4 regions of the Rhizobium sp. BK619 genome follow, and region 4 is predicted to be linked to each of the others. Evidence: predicted binding sites of a transcription regulator. Region 4 holds the regulator's gene; each other region holds the start of a gene.
What was found. Region 4 encodes PhoB, which activates phosphate uptake and scavenging genes when phosphate is short. Its sites were predicted from a motif close to TGTCATNNANCTGTCAT; they were not measured.
Positions count from the first base shown of each region.

Region 1 (4,209 bases), on a different contig from region 4:
CCGCCTCATCCATTCCGCCGATGAAGGACAGCGCTTCGGATGCTGCCTTTTGCATGTCATTGAGATAGTCGATGGCACGCCTCTCCTTCATTCCGCCTCCGGCAGCATCGAGGTCAGACGCAGCAGCGCGATCTTTTCGACCTGCGCAGTTGCGGTCGAAAATTCTTCGTCCCGGCCGTTGCCGATCCGTGTTTCAAAAGCTTCCAGAATATCCTCCTTGCCGAGTCCTTTGACGGCGATGATGAAGGGAAAGCCATATTTTTCGACATAGGCCGAATTGAGTTCGGTGAAGCGGGCGTGCTCGGCAGGGCTCAGCCGGTCGAGACCGGCGCCGGACTGCTCCTTGCGGCTGTCCTCGGTGAGTTCGCCGGATATGGCAAGACGCCCGGCAAGGTCGGGATGGGCTCGAAGCACGCCGAGACGTTCCTCCCGGCTTGCCGCGCGGAAGACCGCCGCAAGCGCAACATGCACACCTGATGCCGTCAGCGGCTCGGTCACGCTGCCGGCATCATAGGCGCGCTCGGCGATGAAAGGCGAATGTTCGAAGACGCCGCCGAAGCGGGAAACGAAATCCTCGCGCGACAGCATCAGATCGCGTCCGGCTGATGGTGCTTGCGCCAGTGCTCGGCAATCTCGATGCGGCGCGGAATCCACACCTTGTCGTGCTTCAGCACATATTCGATGAAGCGCTTCAGCGCTGCCGCCCGGCCGGGGCGCCCGACGAGACGGCAATGCAGGCCGACCGACATCATCTTCGGGCTGCCCGCCTTGCCTTCCTCATAGAGCGTATCGAAGGCATCCTTGAGGTAGGTGAAGAACTGATCGCCGGTATTGAAACCCTGTGGTGTGGCAAAACGCATGTCGTTGGTTTCGAGCGTATAGGGAATGATCAGGAAAGGTTTGCCGTCGACGCCCTTGACCCAGAAAGGCAGGTCGTCGGCATAGGAATCGGAGGAATAGAGAAAACCGCCCTCCTCCTGCACCAGCCGCAGCGTATTGTCCGAGGGTTTGCCCTGATACATGCCGTAGGGCCGCTCGCCGGTCAGCTCGGTGTGCAGGCGCACGGCTTCGAGGATGTGCTTGCGTTCGAGATCTTCCGGAAAATCCTTATATTCCAGCCAGCGGTAACCGTGGCTGGCGATTTCCCAGCCGGCTTCCTTCATCGCCGCAACGGCCTCGGGGTTGCGGGCCATCGCCAGCGTCACGCCGTAGACGGTCGCCTGCACCTTGAGATCGGTGAACATTCGCCAGAGCCGCCAGAAACCGGCGCGCGAACCATATTCGTAGATCGATTCCATATTGAGATTGCGCTGCCCCGGCCAGGCGGCCGCGCCGACGATCTCCGACAGCAGATTTTCGGACGCCGGATCGCCGTCGAGGATCGAGCTTTCGCCGCCCTCCTCGTAATTGATGACGAACTGCACGGCGACGCGTGCCTCTTCAGGCCATTTCGGATCGGGCGTTTGACGCCCGTAGCCGACGAGATTGCGCGGATAAGTCTCGGATACCATCAAATCACCTTCTGAAAAGACGAAGAACGGTAGCATCCGCAGCCGGAATGTCGAGACGGAAACTGCGCAGCGGATTTTTATCCTTTCTACGCAATACGTTAGCTTATCTCATGTCAGGCGATCTTGCGCGCGCTGACCTTGCCCATCGGGTGCAGAGAATGAACCCGGAAAGGACCGCCGGTGCCCTCTTCGATCATCAGCGCCACGTTCGAAACCACGACCGGGTCGCTGAGCACGGGCTCGAAAATCGTCCGCAGCGCCGGCTCGATGCGCGGCATGTCGATCGCGTTGACCGGCCCTGTCACCGGCATATGGAAGCGGAACTCTTCCATCACGTAGGGATTGCCCCAGCGATGCAGGTTGGCAAACTGCGCCGCCGACAGCCCGTCCGGATCGCTGCGCTCGATGTCGGCTTCGCTCAGCGGCGCGCGGAAACGGTCGAATTCCTGCACGATCGCCGAAGCCAGATATTGGATCTGCTCGCACGGAACACTCGGCAGCAGGCTGTAGAAATTGCCGAGCCGGGCGACTTCGAGCCGCGGAATCTGGAAGGGAAGGACAGTCCCGGAAAAACGCATGAGGTCGCGCAGGAGTTGCGATTCGGACAGCTCCGGACACAGGTGGAACGGCGCCTTCAAAAGGCCGTGAAACCCATAGCGCCGCGGCACCGCCGTATGAAAGGCAATTTCATGAATGCCGAGGCCACGAACGGCCGGAGGTTCCAGCATCTCACCTGAAAACACGTTTCGGCCAAGCCAATGGGCGGCCATGAGCGATAGCGGGTCGCTCGCCGCAGGCGTGAAGCAAATGGCATAGCGCATGCGACTTCCTCCATCAGGAAAAGGAGCGCCGGTGATTTCAGGCGCTGTCGATGCGCAAGCAGATAGGTGATTTGCATGACAGAATAACGAAACGAAGCGGCGGCGAATTCACGTTTAACGTGAAGCGGCTGCGATATGGCCTGATATCGCGAAGCTTTCCGGCAGCAAAAATCCACAGTCTGTATCGCCTGCAATACATATCGCCGCCTCCGCCAGACGGTGCGCGAGACCGAAGCTGACCTTGAAGCCGCCGGTCAGCGCGATCAGGCGCGGGTGATCGGGATGGCGGCCGATCATAGGATCGCGATCGATCGCCTTGGGGCGAAGCCCGGCCCAGCGTTCGACAACGGGCGCATCGCCAAGGATCGGCACGATCTCCCGCGCCGTTTCGATCAATGCGTCGAGCTGGGCATCGGTCGAAGTCGGATCGTCGAAACGGTTCTCGCTGGTGCTGCCGATCGCCGCATGGCCACCCTCATGCGCGACGATATAGAGCCCGTCGAGGAAGATCGTCGGCAGCCCCGGGTCGATCTCGGCTTTCAACAGCGCCGCCTGCCCCTTGACCGGCTGGCCGAGCGGCTGTTTCAACCCCGGCGTGAGGCTCTGCAGCAACGGAAAGGACTGATGGCCGGCAGCCAGGATGCAGCGATTAAAAGCAATATTCTCGCCACCTATGGCGGCCGTGCCGCGATCCGGATCAAGGCCGGCAACCGTTGCATGCTCGAGGATGCGCACATGTTCGGCCCGCCGCAGCAAGGCGACGAGGACCGCGATCAGCGAGCGGGGCGCAACGCGGGCGGCGAGCGTGTCGTGCACGAAGCCGCTCTCGCCGGCAGAGGCCTCGATCCAGCCGCCGACCGGCGGGCCGTCGAGCACATGCCAGTGGAAGCGGCGCTCGCCAGCCAGCCAATGGCGTTCGGCGTCCTCACAATGGCGGCGCGCGATTTTTTCGAGATGCGGCTTCGGCAGCGGGATCAGCCGTCCCGACCGGCAATAACCGGCCGAAAGCCCGGTCGCCGCTTCGAGCGTGGCGATCTCGGCTTCGAGCGACACCAGCGCATCGAATTGGAATTGCTTCTTGTCGGACCACCGATCCGGCATATGCGGCATCAGCGCGCCGAGCAGGCCGCCGCTTGCACCTGCGCCCAACCTGCCGGCGTCGGCGATGATCGTGTCGACGCCGCGACGCTCGGCATGGACGGCCGCCCAGAGACCCATGATGCCGCCGCCGACGACCAGCAATTCGCAGGATGATTGACCTGAGACCGGCCGAGGATTATCGGCTTTTTCCATGACAGACGTGAACCCCGATCAGATTGGCGCGGGCGCGCCGCAGCCGCTTGAATGGCGCGACGGCGATATGCCTTATTCCACCGCCTTTGGCGATCATTTTTATTGCCAGACCGATGGACGGCTGGAGTGCGGCCATGTCTTCCTCGCCGGCAACGGCCTGCCGGAGCGCTGGGACGGGCGGCAGGAATTTTTGATCGGCGAGCTCGGCTTCGGCACCGGCCTGAACTTCGCCGAGACCTGGCGGCAGTGGAAGCTTCACCGCATGCGCGGCCAACAGTTACATTTCATCTCCTTCGAACTCCACCCGATGCGCGGCGAGGAGATCGGCCGGGCGCTCTCGCATTGGCCGGAGATCGATGCCGAACGCCAGGCGCTGACGGCGGCCTGGCCGCAAACGCCTGATGGTACCGTCTCGTTCGACCTCGACGACCAGACGAGGCTCAGCGTCGTCTGCGGCGCAGCGCTCGACGGCGTCGCAGCCGCAAAGCCCGGCTTCGACGCCTGGTATCTCGATGGCTTCGCCCCGTCGCGCAACGGCGACATGTGGTCTGAAGAGTTGATGCGGCGCGTCCACGAAAAGACCA
Region 1 is NZ_JACIBH010000019.1:65,511-69,719, reverse strand. Features, by position in the region: gene FHX14_RS30560 (HepT-like ribonuclease domain-containing protein) at 1-91, opposite strand, end outside; gene uraD (2-oxo-4-hydroxy-4-carboxy-5-ureidoimidazoline decarboxylase) at 88-588, opposite strand; gene puuE (allantoinase PuuE) at 588-1,511, opposite strand; gene FHX14_RS30545 (DUF1045 domain-containing protein) at 1,625-2,332, opposite strand; gene FHX14_RS30540 (FAD-binding oxidoreductase) at 2,447-3,625, opposite strand; gene mnmD (tRNA (5-methylaminomethyl-2-thiouridine)(34)-methyltransferase MnmD) at 3,624-4,209, shown strand, end outside.
Region 1: a site for PhoB is predicted at 2,408-2,424, ahead of FHX14_RS30545 (DUF1045 domain-containing protein). Genes of this name have one in related genera too.

Region 2 (4,209 bases), on a different contig from region 4:
AAGCCGAAGGCATCCTGGCGCAGGAAGGATTGCCAGAATGCAGTTGCCGCGGGCCAGAGGAAGAATACCACGGTCACGAAAATCTGGGGGGCAATGAGCAGGTAAGGCAAAAACTTGTTGGGAAATACGGTCCGTTTGGTTTGCATGAGCCCTCACACTGACGGATGGGAAACGGAGGCCGGTCTTGCACCAGCCCCCGTTACGGTGCTCATTGGTTGGCGGACTCGAAATCGCGAAGCTGTTCGTTGCCGCGTGCGACGACGGCATCGACCGCTTCTTTCGCCGTCTTCTTTCCACCCAGCAATGCGGCAAACTCATCGTCGATGATGCCGCGCACCTGGACGTAATTGCCAAAGCGGATGCCCTTGGAATTTTCGGTCGGCGTCACGCGCGTCAGTTGCTTGATACCGATATCGGCGCCGGGGTTCTTCTCATAATAGCCCTGATCCTGGCCGAGCTTATAAGCAGCTTCGGTAATCGGCAGGTAGCCGGAGAACTGATGCCAATCGGCCTGAACTTCCGGTTTCTGAAGGTAGGTGAAGAACTTCGCCACACCCTTGTATTCCTCTTCCGGCCGCCCCTTCAGCGTCCAGAGCGTGGCACCGCCGATGATTGAATTGAGCGGCTGCTTGATGACGTCATCGTAGAAAGGAAGTGGTGCAAAACCAACTTTGAAGCCTTTCGCGTTGTTGATGACACCGGCCCGGCCGGCCGACGAGTTCATATACATCGCGCATTCCTGCGAATAAAACATCGGAGGCGCGTTGTCGCCGCCGACTGGTCCACCGAATTTGAACAGACCTTCATCCTGCCACTTCTTCAGATTGTCCCAATGGCGGATCGTCAGATCGTTGTTGAAGGTGAATTCGGCGTCGAGACCGCCGAAGCCGTTGGCCTTGGTCGAGTAAGGCTTGTCGTGCAGGGCATTGAGATTTTCGGTCTGGATCCAGGAAATCCACGCGCTGGTGAAACCGCATTTGGCGGCACCTGATTTCATGATGGTCCGCGAGAAGGACTCCACCTCAGCCCATGTTTTCGGCGGCGTTTCCGGATCGAGTCCGGCCTTCTTGAAGACGTCCTTGTTGTAATACATGATCGGCGTCGAGGAATTGAAGGGCAGCGACAGGACGTTGCCGCTGGTGTCCGAGTAATAGCCGACGACCGGGGCAATGAATTTGCTCTGGTCCCAGGCCTCGCCTTGGTCTTTCATCAACTGGTATACGGGATAGACCGCACCCTGTGCCGCCATCATGGTGCCGGTGCCGACTTCATAGACCTGGACGATCGCCGGCTGCTGGTTGGCACGAAACGCGGCGATCGCGCCGGTCAGCGTCTCGTCATAGGTGCCCTTGTAGACCGGCACGATCTCATAATCGGACTGAGATGCGTTGAACCCCTTGGCGATCTGTTCAAGCTTCGCTCCATTCTCGCCGCCCATCGCATGCCACCACTGGATCTTCGTGGCCGCCATTGCCGGAACGGATAAGGACAGGCTGGTTAATCCTGCGGACAGGAAAAAAGCGATCTTGTTCATCTTCACTCCCCATTGCTTTCGGTCCGCAGCCTCCCGCTCCAGACGTGCGGCAATGGTAACAGGCATTGTTCACATTGCAATGATGAAATGTTCAAATGAACATCTGCACCAAAATGCCCGGACCCCGCGGTTGGTTTCTGTTGGCGAGGTCACTTCCCCATCTCACGGCTTTCCATGGCAGCCGCCGTGCTTTATGACGCTTTTGTGACAGCCGATGGAGCACCGATGTTAAGCTGGTTTCGAAGACTCATGCCGCGGGAAGATCGCTTCTTCGATCTCTTCGCTCAACACTCAAAGACTGTCGTCGGTGCGGCCGAAGCGCTCAACGAGCTTTTGGGCGGGTCAGACATTGAAGGCCATTGCGCCCGGATCATCCAGCTGGAGAATGAAGCCGACGACATTACCCGAGAAGTACTGCTTGCCGTGCGCCGTAGTTTTGTCACGCCGTTCGATCGTGGCGACATTAAGGATCTCATCCAGTCGATGGACGATGCGATCGACATGATGCAGAAGACGGTGAAGACCATCCGGCTGTTCGAGCAGAAAAGCTTCGACCCCGTGATGCAGGAAATGGGAAAGACGATCGTCCAGGCGGCCCATTTAATCGCCGAGGCCCTTCCTCTTCTCGACCGGATCAGCACCAATGCTCCCCGCTTGGCCGCGTTGGCGGAAGAAGTAACACGCGTCGAGGGCCGGTCCGACGAGTTGCATGAGCAGGGGCTGAAGGATCTTTTCCGCCGTCACGGCGCATCGAATGCGATGGCATATCTTATCGGCAGCGAGATCTATGGCGAGCTCGAGAAGGTCGTCGACCGTTTCGAGGATGTCGCCAATGAAATCAGTGGCATCGTCATCGAGAACGTTTGATGGAAGCCACCCTCGCTTTTCCCCTTTTGGCCGCGCTCGTGGCCGTTGCACTCTTCTTTGATTTCCTAAACGGCCTGCACGATGCCGCCAATTCCATCGCCACGATCGTGTCGACGCGGGTCCTGCGTCCGCAATATGCGGTGTTTTGGGCGGCTTTTTTCAATTTTATCGCCTTCTTGTTCTTTGGTCTGCACGTCGCAGAAACACTCGGGACCGGCATTATCGATCCGGCCATCGTCACGCCGCAGGTCATCTTCGCGGCGCTGGTGGGTGCGATCGTCTGGAATATCGTCACCTGGGTCTTCGGCATCCCTTCGAGTTCATCCCATGCATTGGTCGGCGGGTTGGTGGGCGCCGGTCTGATGAAAACGGGTTTCAGTTCGATCGTGTGGAGCGGATTGTTGAAAACGGCCGGCGCCATCGTGATGTCGCCGGCGATCGGGTTTTTCCTTGCGCTGCTGCTCATCCTGATCGTGTCGTGGATCTTCGTGCGACAGACGCCTTTCGCTGTCGATCGGACATTCCGGGTTTTCCAGTTTGTCTCCGCCTCGCTCTATTCCCTCGGCCACGGCGGCAACGATGCTCAAAAGACGATGGGCATCATTGCCGTGTTGCTCTATTCGCAAGGCTATCTGACCGGCGGCTTCCATGTGCCGCTCTGGGTCGTTCTCTCATGCCAAGGCGCAATGGCGCTCGGCACGCTTTGCGGCGGATGGCGCATCGTCCACACCATGGGCTCGAAGATCACACGCCTCAACCCGATGCAGGGCTTCTGCGCCGAAACCGGCGGAGCATTGACGTTGTTTGGCGCAACTTGGCTGGGCATCCCGGTCTCGACGACGCACACGATCACCGGCGCCATCATCGGCGTCGGTGCCTCCCGACGACTGTCTGCCGTTCGCTGGGGCCTGGCCGGCAATATTGTTATTGCCTGGATTGTCACCCTTCCCGCCGCAGCAACCATTTCAGCCCTCTGCTACTGGCTTTCGGACCTCTTTTAATCGTGATGTCGCTCAAAATGTGCGGGGATTTGGGATTGCGATGCGCAAAACGCGCTTAGCGATCTCTCATCGTCGTCACCAGCGCGTCCCAACCCCGTAGCGCATCGCAGACCTCGGCTCTTGTGGGCGCGCCGATACGGCCGCCGAACACCTGGCATTTGAGCGCTGCCGCCATGGAGGACAAGCGCATCGTCCCGGCGATCGCCACGCCTTCCGCGATCGCCAGAGCGAAAGCGCCATGGAAGATATCGCCTGCCGCGAGCGTATCGACGGCCTTCACCTTCGGCGCGGCAAGATGGGCGATTTCGCCGGTTTGGTCGTCAAACCAGAAAGAGCCGTTTTCCCCTGAGGTGACGCTGATGAAGGCGTGCTCGAACTTTCGCTTGAGAAGGCTGACGGCCTTCGCCGGCTCGGCAGTTCCTGTCAGGCGCTCGGCGGCCGGCTGCGAGAACACGATGTGGCTGGCAGCCGGCGCCAGCATCTCGATGACGCCGTCGCCTGCAACGTCGCCATCGAGGATGGCGGGCTTGCCTGCCTGTCCGGCGGCCGTCAGCGTCCGCAATGCGAGCTTCGGCCAACGAACGTCGACCAGCACCGCATCGAAAGCGGACAGGTCCTGCTTTGTGACCGGCTTCACCGTCTCGTGCAGGGCCGCATCGTAGAAGGGCACGATCAAACGCTCGCCCTGATCGTCGACAAGGATCGTCGAGACGGCCGAGCGGGCGCCTGGCACACGGACCATGCCGCTTGTCTCGATACCGCTGTTGCCCAGGTCGGCAATGATGCGTTCGCCGGTGGCATCATCTC
Region 2 is NZ_JACIBH010000009.1:249,195-253,403, reverse strand. Features, by position in the region: gene ugpA (sn-glycerol-3-phosphate ABC transporter permease UgpA) at 1-146, opposite strand, end outside; gene ugpB (sn-glycerol-3-phosphate ABC transporter substrate-binding protein UgpB) at 209-1,534, opposite strand; gene FHX14_RS18885 (DUF47 family protein) at 1,760-2,401, shown strand; gene FHX14_RS18880 (inorganic phosphate transporter) at 2,401-3,402, shown strand; gene FHX14_RS18875 (sugar kinase) at 3,458-4,209, opposite strand, start outside.
Region 2: a site for PhoB is predicted at 1,728-1,744, ahead of ugpB (sn-glycerol-3-phosphate ABC transporter substrate-binding protein UgpB). Genes of this name have one in related genera too.

Region 3 (4,209 bases), on a different contig from region 4:
GAAGGTGGTTACACCATCCACTACCCGTCGAAGGAAGAGACTTCGATCTACGACGCCGCCATGCAGTACAAGGCCGAAGGCGTGCCGCTCGTCATCTTCGCCGGTGTCGAATACGGCAACGGCTCTTCGCGCGACTGGGCTGCCAAGGGCACCAACCTGCTCGGCGTCAAGGCTGTCGTTGCCCAGTCCTTCGAGCGTATTCATCGCTCGAACCTGGTCGGCATGGGTGTCATCCCCTTCGTCTTCGAAGAGGGCACGACCTGGCAGAGCCTCGGCCTGAAGGGCGACGAGCTCGTCACCATCGAAGGCCTCGACAAGATCAAGCCGCGTGAGAAGAAGATCGCCAAGATCACCTATGGCGACGGCACCGTGAAGGAAGTTCCGCTGCTGTCGCGCGTCGATACGCTCGACGAGGTGGTCTACCTCAACAATGGCGGCATCCTGCAGACGGTTCTGCGCGACCTCGCTGCCTGATTGTTAATAGCCTCGTATGATAATGGCCGCCGGAAAGCATTTTCCGGCGGCCTTTTCTTTGCGGTGACGGGATTTGCGGGGGGCTCACGATGATTTGTTTTCTGCCGGTTCCGGTCGCGCTGCGTCTCACCCGTTCGTGACTTTTCGTTTGGACCCGGAAGGATTATTCGTACGTTCATATGTCAGGGCCTCCGGTTCGAACATGCCGTCGGCGCTGAAAAAGAGGTGCAGGTGAATGTCCCCCCGTTTTTTGATTCCGCTGATCGCCGGCGTTGTTCTCTCAGGCCCGCTGCAGGCCGAAGACGGCACGCCGAAAGGTGTCGTCGAACTTTTCACGGCGCAGGGCTGCTCTTCCTGTCCTCCCGCTGACGCGGCTTTCCGCAAGCTGGTAAGCCAAGGCGATGTCATCGCGCTCGCCTATCATGTCGATTACTGGAATTATCTCGGCTGGGCCGATACGCTGAGCTCCAAGGAAAACACAGAGCGGCAGTATGGCTATGCGAGGACAATGGGCCGCAGCAACGTCTATACGCCGCAGGCGATCGTCAACGGGCGCGGCCATCTGGCCGGCGCCGATCTCAACGGCATCAACAGCAAGATCGACACCTATAGCGGCGAAGGCAACGGGCTGACCGTTCCCATCAGCGCGGCAATGCGCGGCGACGAGCTGGAGATCAAGATCGGCGCGGGACAGGGCAAAGCCAATGTGGTGATGGTCTATTTCGACAAGGAAAAGACGATCGAGGTCGAAAAAGGCGAGAACAGCGGAAAGAAGCTGTCCTATTTGCACAGCGTCACCAATGTCGAAACGGTCGGCATGTGGGACGGCAAGGCGACCAGTCTGACACTGCCGGCCAGCGTCCTGCAGCGACCGCAGCTCGAGGGCTGCGCGATCCTGCTGCAATCGGCGACCGACAACGGCGATCCGGCGGCGATCCTTGGCGCGACCGTGGTGATGGCTGGCAAAAACATCTGAGATTTCATCCGCTTGCGGATGAAGTACCGGGCGGCCCGGCTGAGCGTATTCGGGGCTGGGGTTAAGGTCGATACGCTCCGCCGGGCCCTTTGGCGCGCTGGCGCCAAACCGGGATTCATAAATCTCCTGCAAATGAGGCGCTGTTTTGACTGAAATGCGGCGCTGCCGAGAAAGCGACAGCGCTGTCATGCGCATCTGACGATGCGCCTATTCAAAGTGCTACAGCGTCCTTACGCGCTGACGCGCGGCGCTGTAGTGCGGCCGAATGTGACGGCCGGCGCTCTTGCAATTTGCGGCGGCTCGGGCACACTGTCACCCACCTGTCACATGCAGAGGCCTTGGAGACTGAATGACAGATCAGCCGGATTTGCGACACGGCGAAAGCCGTTCCGTCGACAATAGTTCCTCAGTCGTCGTCGATCTCAGGGAATACAAGCAGAGCAAGGACCCGCTTCCGGTGACCTTTCACCGGCGCGAACTGGACGCGATCCTCTGGATCTACGGCCGTATGGTCGGTGACGGCGAATGGCGCGACTACGCCATCGATCACCTGAAGGACAAGGCGGTGTTCTCCGTCTTCAAGCGCTCCGGCGAAATGCCGCTCTTCCGCATCGAGAAAAATCCCAAGCTCGCCGCCAAGCAGGGCGCCTATTCGGTGATCAATGTCCACGGCACCATCCTGAAGCGCGGTCACGAGCTGAACCAAGTGCTGAAGGTGTTCGACAAGGCGCTGAAGCTGGTCGACAAGTAGGCGGTTATCAGGGAACTGCTGCACGCTTCCTGTTGATATGCATCAGCCGGCAAACAGCGTGCCGGGATAGGCGGAGGGATCCGGGTCGGTCGTCATGCCCTCGCCAAGGCTGCGCTGCATGAGCATCGTATCCAGCCAGCGGCCGTGTTTGTAGCCGGCGCCCCGCATCAGACCGACCTCCACGAAGCCCGCCTTGAGATGAAGCGCGATCGAGGCGGGGCTGGCGCCGCCGATGACGGCGATCATCTGACGAAAACCGAGACTTGTGCAGCGGTCGATCAGCTCGGCCATCAGCGCTTTGCCGATGCCGCGGCCGCGGGCTTCGGGCGCCAGATAGATCGAATCCTCGACCATCCATCGATAGGCCGGGCGGACGCGAAAGGCCGAAGCATAGGCATAGCCAAGCAGGCCTCCGTCCGCACCGGCTGCGGCAATATAGGGATATTGCTGGCCGACGATCGCCGCAAAACGCTGCGCCATCTCGGCCTCGGATGGCGGGGTGATCTCGTAGCTCGACGTGCCGTTCAGGACGGATTCCCGGTAGATGCCGGTAATGGCGGGAATATCGGCTTGTGACGCATCGCGCAGGAGAAAGGACATTTCGGCGGCGGGTCCATCAGGAGGAAGGCTTTCCTCAAACCATCCCAGGAAAATCAGCGCAACAAAAAAGGCGGCCGAAGCCGCCTTTTCGCTTAGTCTGCTTGCTTATTTGCGGTTGCCCATGAACTGCAGCAGGAACATGAAGAGGTTGATGAAGTCGAGATAGAGCGTCAGCGCACCCATGATCGCCTTGCGGCCGGCCACGGCAACGTCATCGGCTTCCAGGTACAGTTCCTTGATCCGCTGCGTGTCGTAGGCGGTGAGGCCTGCGAAGATCAGAACGCCGATCACCGAGATCGCGAACTGCATGGCCGACGAAGCCAGGAAGACGTTGACGATCGAAGCGATGATCAGGCCGAAAAGACCCATGATCAGGAACGAGCCCATCGCCGACAGGTCACGCTTCGTCGTGTAGCCGTAAAGCGACAGCGCGCCGAAGGAGGCGGCGGTGACGAAGAAGGTCTGAACGACGCTCTGGCCGGTGTAGACCAGGAAGATCGACGAGAGCGACAGGCCGACCAGTCCGGCATAGACCCAGAAGGTCGTCTGTGCGGCGGCCACGCTCATGCTATTGATGCGGAAGCTCAGGAAGAAGACGGCCGCAAGCGGCGCAAGGATCACGACCCAGCGCAAGGGCGACTGGAACAGGAGCACGCCGAACTGGGTGAGCTGGCCGTCCTGAACAGCGAAGTTGAATCCGAGATATGCGGCCACACCGGTGATCGCCAGGCCCAGCGCCATCAGGTTGTAAACCTTGAGCATATAGGCGCGCAGGCCTTGATCAATCATCTCGCCGGTCTGAGCGCGGCTTTGATAGTTACGAAGGTCAGCCATAGTTTCCTCTTACAAGCTCCGATGGAGATACGGTGTCGGGGTTTTCGACCCGGGCGCCGCTGCGGAGCTCCAGCATGCCTGCAGACAATATGAGGCTTTCGCCGTTTGCAAACAAGAGGGTTGCAAAGGCCCGGCCGGTTAAATCGCCGTAAGGTGAAGGGTTTTGGCGCGGCTCGCCGGTCAAAGCTCGCGCAAAACGGGTGCCGCCTTCTGCCCGAGGATGCGCCAGGTGCCGATGAGGCCGATGCCGACGGTCAGCACGAGCGCGGTCACCAGCGTCAACCCCGCCACATCGGGCAGGAAGGTCGAGGGCAGGCGCATGATGCGGGCGACGATGAACCAGGCGGCAACGCTGCCGGCCATCAGCGCGAAGATCGCGGTTGCCAGTCCAAGGATCAGATATTCGTAGCTGAAGGCGCGAATGAGCATGGCGCGGGTGGCGCCGAGCGTCTTCAGCACCACCGCGTCGTGGGTGCGGGCCCGGTTTCCGGCGGCAAGCGCCCCGGCAAGGACGAGGATCGAGGCGATGAGGGCGACGGAGGCCGCGGCGCGGATTGCGGTCGCAAGCTGCGCC
Region 3 is NZ_JACIBH010000002.1:278,803-283,011, forward strand. Features, by position in the region: gene acnA (aconitate hydratase AcnA) at 1-474, shown strand, start outside; gene FHX14_RS04690 (thioredoxin family protein) at 710-1,450, shown strand; gene FHX14_RS04695 (DUF2794 domain-containing protein) at 1,800-2,201, shown strand; gene FHX14_RS04700 (GNAT family N-acetyltransferase) at 2,244-2,801, opposite strand; gene FHX14_RS04705 (Bax inhibitor-1/YccA family protein) at 2,907-3,635, opposite strand; gene FHX14_RS04710 (ABC transporter permease) at 3,816-4,209, opposite strand, start outside.
Region 3: a site for PhoB is predicted at 1,761-1,777, ahead of FHX14_RS04695 (DUF2794 domain-containing protein). Genes of this name have one in related genera too.

Region 4 (4,209 bases):
GACCGAGGTGACGGCGACGCCGGCGCCGAAATCGAGATATCGCTCGCCGCCTTCGGTGATCAGCCATACGCCCTCGCCTCGCTCGAACCGCAGCGGGGCACGAGAATAGGTGTCATAAAGCGGCGCGGCTTCAGCCATGGCGCGGGTCTCCCGATCAACGTTGTCAAACACAGGACTCCGGCTAAGAAAACCAGGCCCGAAAAATCAAAAATGCCGCCTTGCGGCGGCCAGCGGTACTATTTCCTTTTCGCGCTGCAATGTCAACAAAACTGCGCCCTTAGCGCATGCAGCAAGCTTGTACAGCGGTGTTTTCGACCTTCAACAGGCAATATTGCAGAAATGCCACGCAGCGGCAGCAAGTTGGGGAAAACTCCGAATTCGATTCATCCGGATTCATGCGACTCTTGTCACGGAGTCAGGCTCACACTAGGTTAAAGTTCAATTACTAGACTGCATGCGGCGGAACTAGTCACCAAAATTGATCAAGCGTTTCTTGTTTCGGAGGCTTCCGGGACAACGGTGAGGGATTCTGCCATCACCAACGCAAAAGGTGGAGACAGGGCATGAACTGGACAGACGAGCGGGTCGAGAAACTCAAGAAGCTCTGGGCCGAAGGACTGAGCGCCAGCCAGATCGCGGCGCAACTTGGCGGTGTCAGCAGAAACGCTGTGATCGGCAAGGTTCACCGGCTGAGCCTTCCCGGCCGCGCCAAGGCCGGCGGCACGGCCGCCACGGCGCGCACGCCGAAACGCACGACATCGGCGCCGCGCGCACCGAACTACGCCTCGCGGATCACCACCCGCACCGTCACCCGCCAGCAGGGCGCGACGATGCTGAAGGAAGAGATCGAGATCGAAACGGTCGAGGAAATGGAATACGTGCCGAAGGGCAACGTGGTCGTGCCGATCTCGCGCCGCCTCGGCCTGACGGAACTGACCGAACGCACCTGCAAGTGGCCGGTCGGCGATCCGCTGAAGGACGACTTCCATTTCTGCGGCTGCGAGTCCCCCGACAATTCGCCCTATTGCGGCTACCATCAGAAACTCGCCTACCAGCCGGTCAACGAACGACGCCGGGCGGCGGCCCGGGCGAGCTGAGCGGGTAAGACATTGTCGACATGCGAAAACGGGCTGAAAGGCCCGTTTTTTTGTGTGAGTGTGTTGGGTGTGGCTGCCCCTCATCCGCCTGCCGGCACCTTCTCCCCGCTTGCGGGGCGAAGGGGATATGCCGCAACCTCCCGGTCCTCTCCAACGTCTCGTAGGGCACGTCCCCTCGCCCCGTTTACGGGGGTCCGAAGGACGGGTCGAGACGTGTGGCTCGACCCCGGTCGGTTAGGGTGAGGGGCGGAGCTTGCTCGACTTTGTCAGAATCCCCTCAGGCTTCCATCGAATAACCGGCGCCGCGGACGGTGCGGATGACGTCCTGCATGTTGGAGAAGTTCAGCGCCTTGCGCAGGCGGCCGACATGGACGTCGACGGTGCGTTCGTCGACATAGATGTCGTGGCCCCAGACGCCGTCGAGCAGCTGCGAGCGGGAGAAGACCCGGCCGGGCGACGACATCAGGAATTCCAGCAGGCGGAATTCGGTCGGGCCGAGGCGGACTTCGCGGCTCTTGCGGTGGACGCGATGGGTTTCGCGGTCGAGTTCGATATCGCCGCATTTCAGCACGGTCGACAGCACCTCGGGGCGGGCGCGGCGCAGCATCGCCTTGACGCGGGCGACGAGTTCCGGGGTCGAGAAAGGCTTGACGACGTAATCGTCGGCCCCTGTCGAAAGCCCGCGGACGCGCTCGCTCTCTTCGCCGCGCGCCGTCAGCATGATGATCGGCAGGCGCTCGGTTTCCGGCCGCATGCGCAGGCGCCGGCAAAGCTCGATGCCGGAGACGCCGGGCAGCATCCAGTCGAGGATGAGAAGGTCAGGCGTGCGCTCCTGAAGCCTGATTTCGGCCTCGTCGCCACGAAGGATGGTATCGACCTCGAAGCCCTCAGCTTCGAGATTGTAGCGAAGAAGCACGCTCAGGGCTTCTTCGTCTTCAACAACTGCAACTCTCGGGATCATGCGTGTTGGTCTCCTCGCGCATGATCCTTAAACCGGGGGTGATTTAAGCAATGCATCCTGCGCAAAATCAGAAAAATGGCTGCGACCTCTTTGCGCGCCCCACATGGGCGCGCACGCAATAGGCTGGTGCGCGGTTATTCCGTGACCGCGCCGACGGTGTTGGCGCTGTCATCCTTCGGACGGTCGCCTTCCGGCTGCGCGCCGGTTGCCATGTAATAGATCGTCTCGGCGATGTTGGTGGCGTGGTCGCCGATGCGCTCGATGTTCTTGGCGCAGAAGAGCAGATGCGTGCAGCTGGTGATGTTGCGCGGATCTTCCATCATGTAGGTCAAGAGCTCGCGGAACAGCGAGGTGTACATCGCGTCGATCTCGTTGTCGCGCTCGCGGATCGCACTCGCCTTGTCGGCGGCGCGTGTCGTGTAGACGTCAAGCACTTCCTTGAGCTGGACGAGCGCCAGCTCGGACAGATGCTCGAGGCCGCGGGCGAGCTTGCGGGGAACCCCGGTGCTCTGCACGGCGATGACGCGCTTGGCGGTGTTCTTGCCAAGGTCGCCGACGCGTTCGAGATCGGCGGCGATGCGGATCGAACCCATGATTTCGCGCAGGTCCGCGGCCATCGGCTGGCGGCGGGCGATGGTGACGATCGCCTTGTCGCCGATTTCGCGCTCGGCGTGATCGAGGATCACGTCGTCGGAAATAACCTTCTGGGCGAGCGCAGTATCCCCGTTGACCAGCGCCCGGACGGATTCGGCGACCATCTGCTCGGCCAGGCCGCCCATTTCGGAAATCCGCCTGGACAGGAACTTCAGATCATCATCATAGGCAGAATAAATATGTGTCGATGCCATGGGGCTTTATCCTCGAATAACGGGAAGGCTCGGTGTCGCCAAAATCAGCCGAAGCGACCCATGATGTAGTCCTGGGTGCGCGGATCGTCGGGATTGGTGAACATCTTGTCGGTGTCGTTCTCCTCGACGAGATTGCCGAGGTGGAACATGGCGGTGCGCTGCGAGACGCGCGCGGCCTGCTGCATGGAGTGGGTGACGATGACGATCGTATAGTTCTCGCGCAGCTCGTGGATCAGTTCCTCGACCTTGGCGGTGGCGATCGGGTCGAGCGCCGAGCAGGGCTCGTCCATCAGAATGACTTCGGGGCTGACGGCGACGGCACGGGCAATGCAGAGGCGCTGCTGCTGGCCGCCCGACAGGCCGGTGCCGGATTCATGCACGCGGTCCTTGACCTCGTTCCAGAGGCCGGCGCGCTGCAGGCTGGTCTCGACGATCTGGTCGAGATCGGCCTTCGACTTGGCCAGGCCATGGATGCGCGGGCCGTAGGAGACGTTTTCGTAGATCGTCTTCGGGAACGGGTTCGGCTTCTGGAAGACCATGCCGACGCGGGCGCGAAGTTCGACGACGTCGATATCCGGATCATAGATATCGTCGGTGTCGAGGGTGATCTTGCCGGTGACCCGGCAGCCGTCGATCGTGTCGTTCATGCGGTTCAGGCTCCGCAGGAAGGTCGACTTGCCGCAGCCCGACGGGCCGATCAGCGCAGTTACGGTGTTTTCGCGAATGTTCAGGTTCACGTCAAAAAGCGCGCGCTTTTCACCGTAGTAAACCGAGACATCCTGGCCGATCATCTTATAGGGGACGTTGCTCATCTTCTGATCCAGCGCCTTTTCAACTGCAGCTTCCGTCAACATGTTCATGATCTGTAACTCCGTTTACCAGCGGCGCTCGAAGCGACGACGCAAGAGGATGGCGCCCATGTTCATGACGATCAGGAACAGGAGCAGGACGATGATGGCACCCGAAGTACGCTCGACGAAGGCACGTTCGGCCTCGTTCGCCCACATATAGACCTGCACCGGCAGGGCAGTCGAGGGATCGAGCGGTGTCGTCGGCGCATTGGCGACGAAGGCGACCATGCCGATCAGGAGCAGCGGCGCGGTTTCGCCGAGCGCGTGCGCCAGGCCGATGATCGTGCCGGTAAGGATGCCGGGCATGGCGAGCGGCAGAACATGGTGGAACACCATCTGCATCTTCGAGGCGCCGAGGCCAAGCGCTGCGGCGCGGATCGACGGCGGCACGGCGCGCAGTGCCGCGCGCGTCGCGATGATGATCGTCGGCAGGGTCATCAGCGTCAGCACCA
Region 4 is NZ_JACIBH010000023.1:4,244-8,452, forward strand. Features, by position in the region: gene FHX14_RS31640 (aspartate aminotransferase family protein) at 1-138, opposite strand, end outside; gene FHX14_RS31645 (GcrA family cell cycle regulator) at 564-1,097, shown strand; gene phoB (phosphate regulon transcriptional regulator PhoB) at 1,375-2,058, opposite strand; gene phoU (phosphate signaling complex protein PhoU) at 2,193-2,906, opposite strand; gene pstB (phosphate ABC transporter ATP-binding protein PstB) at 2,951-3,766, opposite strand; gene pstA (phosphate ABC transporter permease PstA) at 3,782-4,209, opposite strand, start outside.